Regions from separate parts of the Methylobacterium sp. 77 genome, predicted to be linked through region 1. Evidence: predicted binding sites of a transcription regulator. Region 1 holds the regulator's gene; the other holds the start of a gene.

Region 1 (3,411 bases):
GAGGCGCTGATCGTCAGCGCGCATATCCGCACCCTTCTCGACCTGCCGGAACTGCTCACATCCGCCAAAGCCGCGCTGGCCGGACGGAGCAGCCTTCAACTCCTCGCGGCCTGCTTCAGCAAGACCGCTCCGAACCTCGCCATCGGGGTCGATCTCGATGCCGAGATCGCCAAGGAGATCCGGCGCTATATCGAGGATCACCTCGCCGATCCCGACTTGGACGCCGCCCTGATCTGTCGGCATTTCGGCCTGTCCCGCTCGCGGCTCTACCGGGTGATGAGCGCGACGGGCGATGTCGCTGCCGTTATCCGACGGCTGCGCCTGGCGCGTGCGCATCGCGAGATCGCCGCGCGACGGAAGACCGATATCCCGATGACCGAGATCGCGGCGTGTTTCGGTTTCAAACAGGAGCGCAGCTTCCGCAGGGCCTTCCAGCAGGCCTTCGGTTACTCACCCACCGACCTTCGCGGACGGGTGCGCAACGGCGCTTCGACCTCGCTCCCCGAAGCCGGCGCCGTCATCGATGACTGGTTCAACGATCTCTAGGCCGAGGCGAGGCGATCGGCACCACCTCGCTCAAGCAAGTGCTGCAGCGACGCTTCTCAGCGCCCGCCGCGATCCAGCATCCGCGAGACCACCCGCGCCGTGTAATCCACCATCGGCACGATCCGCGCGTAATTGAGCCGCGTCGGCCCGATGACGCCGACGACGCCGACGATCTTCTGGGAGCCGTCGCGGAACGGTGCCGCGATCATCGAGGAACCGGAGAGCGAGAACAGCTTGTTCTCCGAGCCGATGAAGATGCGCACGCCCTCGCCGCCCTCGGCGCGGGAAAGGAGTTCGATCACGTCCTTCTGCGTCTCGAGGTCGTTGAAGAGCAGGCGGATCCGTTCGAGATCTTCCACCGCACGCAGGTCGTCGAGCAGGTTGGCCTGACCGCGCACGATGAGCTGGCGCGCATCCGACGGCCCGACCGTGGTGGCGAGGCCCGCATCGACCAGACGCTCGGTGATGGCGTCGAGCTCGCGCTTCATCGCCTCGCGGCCCGCCTCGATCTCCGCCCGCAGGTTCCCGAGGGTGCGCCCCTGGAGGCGGGCATTGAGGTAATTCGAGGCTTCCTGAAGGGCGCTGGCCGGAAGGCCTGGTGGAAGATCGAGGATGCGGTTCTCCACCGAGCCGTCATCGGAGACCAGCACGACGAGGGCGCGGGCGGGGTCGAGACGAACGAACTCGATGTGCTTCAGATGCACGTTGGTCTTGGTGGTGAGCACCACACCGGCCCCGCGCGAGATACCCGACAGCAAGGTCGAGGCTTCGGCGAGGGCACTCTCGAAAGTATGGCCCGAGGCGGCGGCGCGCATTTGCGCCTCGATCCGCTCCTGCTCCTCGCGGCCGACATCGCCGATCTCCAACATCGCGTCGACGAAGAAGCGAAGGCCCATCTCGGTGGGCAGGCGGCCGGCGGAGGTATGGGGGGCGTAGATCAGCCCGGAATGCTCCAGGTCCGCCATGACGTTGCGGATCGAGGCGGGCGACAGCGCCATCGGCAGGATGCGGGCGAGATTGCGCGAGCCCACCGGCTCGCCGGTCGTGAGGTAGCTCTCGACGATCTGCCGGAAGATCTCGCGGGTGCGATCGTTCAGGGCCGCGAGGGCCTGAAGTTGCTGCTGTGACGAGAAGGGGCGCGCGCGTTCGGTCAATGGGTTCTTCCTGAAGCGCGATTGTGTCCGGCTCCGCGTCTGCGCACAACCTTTACCGCCGCGGCATCGACGTTGTCCTCGTCCGAGGCGGGGTGTTCGACGAAGCCGCGACCCTTTCGGCGAGCCATCTCGCCCAAGCGGAATGCCCTTTGCGTTGCGCTGCCGCCCGTTGCCAAACGCTGCCGCCCTTCGGCATGTGCCGCGACGAGGTTCCGCGGGTCTGGCGAAGGCCCGCATCGTGAACGTTCCCCTCGGAGATGAGCGACGCCGTGCCCGACCTCGATAGTGTCGTCAGAGAGATCGCCGAGGAGATGGCCGACCGGCAGGACCGGGGGGATGTCGCCACCTACATCCCCGAACTCGCCAGGGTCGATCCGAAGGGCTTCGGGATCGTGGTGATCGATGCCGATGGGCATGTGGCGGCGGGGGGCGACAGCGATACGCCGTTCTCGATCCAGAGCATCTCGAAGGTCTTCACACTGACCCTCGCACTCGGCATGGCCGGCGACAGGCTGTGGCGGAGAGTCGGGCGCGAGCCCTCGGGCAGTCCCTTCAACTCCATCGTCCAGCTTGAGCGCGAGCGCGGCATCCCGCGCAATCCCTTCATCAATGCCGGCGCCATCGCGGTCACCGACGTGATCCTGTCGGGGCACCAGCCGCGCGAGGCGCTCGGCGAAATCCTGCGCTTCATGCAGTTCCTCGCCCAGGACCCGACCATCACCATCGACGAGGCGGTCGCGGCCTCCGAGCTGCGCACGGGCTTTCGCAACATCGCGCTGGCCAACTACATGAAATCCTTCGGCGTCATCGACAATCCGGTCGATTTCACCCTCGGCGTCTATTTCCACCACTGCGCCATCAGCATGTCGTGCCGGCAACTCGCCACGGCGAGCCGTTTCCTCGCGCATTCCGGCCGCAACCCGCTGACCGGGCATTCCGTCGTCTCGCCCGAGCGCGCCAAGCGCATCAACGCGGTGATGCTCACCTGCGGGCATTACGACGGTTCGGGCGAGTTCGCCTATCGCGTCGGCCTGCCCGGCAAGAGCGGCGTCGGCGGCGGCATCATCGCCGTAGCGCCGGAGACGGCGTCGATCGCGGTCTGGTCGCCTGGGCTCGATGCGTCGGGCAATTCGCATCTTGGCCGGATCGCCCTCGAAATGCTGACGAAGCGCCTCGGCTGGTCGATCTTCGGCGCATGATCGGCGCCCATCAGGTCCCGCCCTGAGGTCGGCCCGGCTCCGGCGCGGTCGAGGCCCCGCGCCTCAACTGGCCGAGATAATCGCGGAGCAGCGCGACCCGCCTCGGCCGGAAGCTCGTGCCGGCCAGTTCGGCGGCGACGATACGGTCGGCGCGGAACATCCGGTGCGCCTCGCGCAGGCAGCACCAGGCGAGGACGACCAGCTTGCGGTCGAGATAGACGATCGCGAGCGGCCAGATCGTCCGATCCGTGCTGCATTCGTCCTTGTCGGTGTAGCGGATCGTCAACGCTTCCTCGCGCCAGCAGCCTTCGCGGAGGGTCGCCATGCCGAAGGATGGCACATAGCGATCCTCGAACCGGCGGACCTGAGAGACCGCATGGAGAAGGTGCTGCTGGCTCGCATCCGGCAGGGTCGCCGCCACCTTGGCCAGCACTGCGGCAGCCGCCTTCGCTAGTGCCGGATCGCCCATATGCGCGACCTCGGACAGACCGAGCACCAGGGCTTCGATCTCG
Region 2 (3,411 bases), 1.7 Mb from region 1:
GGCCTGCCGGGCTTGGACATCCTGGTTCAAGCGTGGGCGTCCCGGACTTCTTAGAAGTCCATGCCGCCATCCAAGCCCGGCCTGCCGGGCTTGGACATCCTGGTTCAAGCGTGGGCGTCTTGGACTTCTTAGAAGTCCATGCCGCCCATGCCGCCGCCGCCCGGCATCGAGGGAGCGCCGCTGTCCTTCTTCGGAGCGTCGGCGATCATGGCCTCGGTGGTGACGAGGAGGCCGGCGACCGAAGCCGCGTCCTGCAGAGCGGTGCGCACGACCTTGGCGGGATCGACGATACCGGCCTGGATCATGTCGACGTATTCTTCGGTCTGGGCGTTGAAGCCGAAGGTGATCGAGTCGAGGTTGTCGGTGATCCGGCCGACCACGATCGAGCCCTCGACGCCGGAATTGGCGGCGATCTGGCGGATCGGGGCTTCCAGAGCCTTCAGCACGATCTTGATGCCGGCCTGGACGTCCGGGTTGTCGCTCTTGAGGACGCGAACGGCCTCACGGGCGCGGAGGAGGGCGGTGCCACCGCCGGGAACGATGCCCTCTTCCACCGCAGCGCGGGTGGCGTTGAGCGCGTCGTCGACGCGGTCCTTCTTCTCCTTGACCTCGACCTCGGTCGCGCCGCCGACGCGGATGACCGCGACGCCGCCGGCGAGCTTGGCCAGACGCTCCTGGAGCTTCTCACGGTCGTAATCGGAGGTGGTCTCTTCGATCTGAGCCTTGATCTGGCCGACGCGGGCTTCGATCTCGGTCTTCTCGCCGGCACCGTCGATGATCGTGGTGGTCTCCTTCTCGATGCGGATGCGCTTGGCGCGGCCGAGCATCGGGAGGGTGACGTTCTCGAGCTTGATGCCGAGATCCTCGGCGATCATCTGACCCTGGGTCAGGATCGCGATGTCCTCGAGCATCGCCTTGCGGCGATCGCCGAAGCCGGGGGCCTTGACGGCAGCGACCTTGAGGCCGCCGCGCAGCTTGTTCACGACGAGCGTGGCGAGAGCCTCACCCTCGATGTCCTCGGCGATGATGACGAGCGGCTTGCCGGTCTGCACCACGGCCTCGAGAACCGGCAGCATCGCCTGCAGCGACGACAGCTTCTTCTCGTGGATGAGGATGTAGGGGTCCTCGAGCTCGGCGACCATCTTCTCCGCGTTGGTGATGAAGTACGGGGAGAGGTAGCCACGGTCGAACTGCATGCCCTCGACGACGTCGAGCTCGGTCTCGGCGGTCTTGGCTTCCTCGACGGTGATGACACCCTCGTTGCCGACCTTCTGCATGGCATGGGCGATCATCTCGCCGATTTCCTTGTCGCCGTTCGACGAGATCGTGCCGACCTGGGCGACTTCCTCGGACGAGGCGACCTTCTTGGCGCGGGCGACGATGTCCTTCACGGCGGCGGCCGTGGCGAGGTCGATGCCGCGCTTGAGGTCCATCGGGTTCATGCCGGCGGCGACGTACTTGGCGCCTTCACGGACGATGGCCTGGGCCAGGACGGTGGCGGTGGTGGTGCCGTCGCCGGCGATGTCGTTGGTCTTCGAGGCCACTTCGCGCACCATCTGGGCGCCCATGTTCTCGAACTTGTCGGCGAGCTCGATCTCCTTGGCGACGGTGACGCCGTCCTTGGTGATGCGGGGAGCGCCGAAGCTCTTCTCGATGACGACGTTGCGGCCCTTGGGGCCGAGGGTGACCTTCACCGCGTCGGCGAGAATGTCGACGCCGCGCAGCATCTTCTCGCGGGCATCGGAGCCGAAGCGTACTTCTTTCGCTGCCATGTTAGATCCTCATGAGGTTGGAAGCCCCGAGACGCCGTCGCGGCGCTCGAAGGGCTCGGATGGGGAAGAAGGAAGAGGGCAGGGTCGCTTTAGGCGACGACGCCCATGATGTCGGATTCCTTCATGATCAGGAGGTCCTGACCGTCGATCTTGACCTCGGTGCCGGACCACTTGCCGAACAGCACGCGATCACCGGCCTTGACGTCGAGCGCGTTCACGCGGCCGGCTTCGTCACGGGCGCCGGGGCCGACGGCGACGATCTCGCCCTCTTGCGGCTTCTCCTTGGCGGTGTCGGGGATGATGATACCGCCCTTGGTCTTCTCTTCGCCTTCGATACGACGGACGACGACACGGTCGTGCAGCGGACGGAACTTCATGAGCTGCCCTCTTGCTTCGAATTCATGGATGGCGTTGATGCGGCCGAAGGGCACGCCCAACCCAGCTGTTAGCACTCCCGAGCGAAGAGTGCCAAAGACAAGCGGGAGGTAGGCTCAAGCCCCTGGCGAGTCAAGATGGCGACGTCGCGTCATGCCGCCTTGCGCAGCATGTTCTGCTACGCGAATGCCGACAGACGGATGACAATCACCTCATGATCAGCCTCCAGGGACCGCAGGGCGCGGTCGAGCATTCCGGTGCGGCTTCAGGCGGCTCCGTGCCGAGCCACGCGATCTGGATCGATCTCAACGATCCGAGCGCGGAGGAGGCGGCGCATATCGAGGAGGCGACCGGCCTGCGCGTGCCCTCGCGCAAGGCCTTGAGCGAGGTCGAGAATTCCAGCCGCCTGCGGCGCCTCAAGAACGGCCTCTCGCTCTCCACGCCGATGATCACCTTCGACAAGGTCGATTCGCAGCTCACCCCGCTCGGCTTCGTCCTGACCAAGGACCGGCTCATCACCGTGCGGTTCAACGATCTGCGCGCCTTCGCCGAGGTGAAGAAGCGCATCGGCGAGGGCGACGGGGATTGCCAGACCGGCACCGAGATCTTCCTCCTGCTGGTGGAGGAGCTGGTCGACAGCCTCGCCGATGCCCTGGAGGAGATGGGCGCCGACCTCGACGCGCTCTCCACCCGGATCTTCGATTTCGACGTGAGGGCAGGGGGCGTCGCCGGTTCCGACAAGACCCCGCGACGGCGCGATCTCGCCCTCCGGCGCATCCTGCGCAGCGTCGGGCGCCGGGGCAAGGCGCTGGGCAAGATCCGATCGAGCCTGCTCGGCCTCGAGCGCATCCTCCCCTTCGTCGCCGGCGAGTGCGAGCACCTCCTCGGCGCGGCCGAGATCCCGCGCTTCGAGACCCTGCGGCGGGACATCGCCTCCCTCGACGAATTCGAGATCCGCCTGTCCGAGAACGTCCAGTTCCTGCTCGACGCCACCCTCGGCCTGATCAACATCGAGCAGAACAACACCTTCCGCGTGCTCACCGTCGTCTCGGTGGTGGGGGTGCCGCCGACCCTGATCGCCTCGCTCTACGGCATGAACTTCAAGCACATGCCGGAACTCGACTGGGCCTATGGCTATCCCTATGGTCTCTCGCTGATCGCCATCAGCGCGATCATCCCCGTCATCTTCTTCAAGCTGCGCGGGTGGTTCTGAAACGCGGTCGATCCGGTCCCCTTGAGGTTTGGAAGGATCTCGAGGTTTGAA

Evidence for each region. Region 1 encodes HrcA, which represses chaperone genes, less so after heat shock. Its sites were predicted from a motif close to GTTAGCACTCNCNNNNNGNGAGTGCTAAC; they were not measured.
Region 2: groES (co-chaperone GroES) is a predicted target of HrcA. The motif match lies at 2,217-2,245, and genes of this name have one in related genera.

The regions. Positions count from the first base shown of each region.
Region 1 covers NZ_KB910516.1:2,888,666-2,892,076, reverse strand. The annotation lists gene A3OK_RS0113665 (helix-turn-helix domain-containing protein) at 1-546, shown strand, start outside; gene hrcA (heat-inducible transcriptional repressor HrcA) at 603-1,700, opposite strand; gene A3OK_RS0113655 (glutaminase) at 1,970-2,899, shown strand; gene A3OK_RS0113650 (YafY family protein) at 2,910-3,411, opposite strand, start outside.
Region 2 covers NZ_KB910516.1:4,551,458-4,554,868, forward strand. The annotation lists gene groL (chaperonin GroEL) at 129-1,772, opposite strand; gene groES (co-chaperone GroES) at 1,862-2,149, opposite strand; gene A3OK_RS0121575 (magnesium transporter CorA family protein) at 2,362-3,360, shown strand.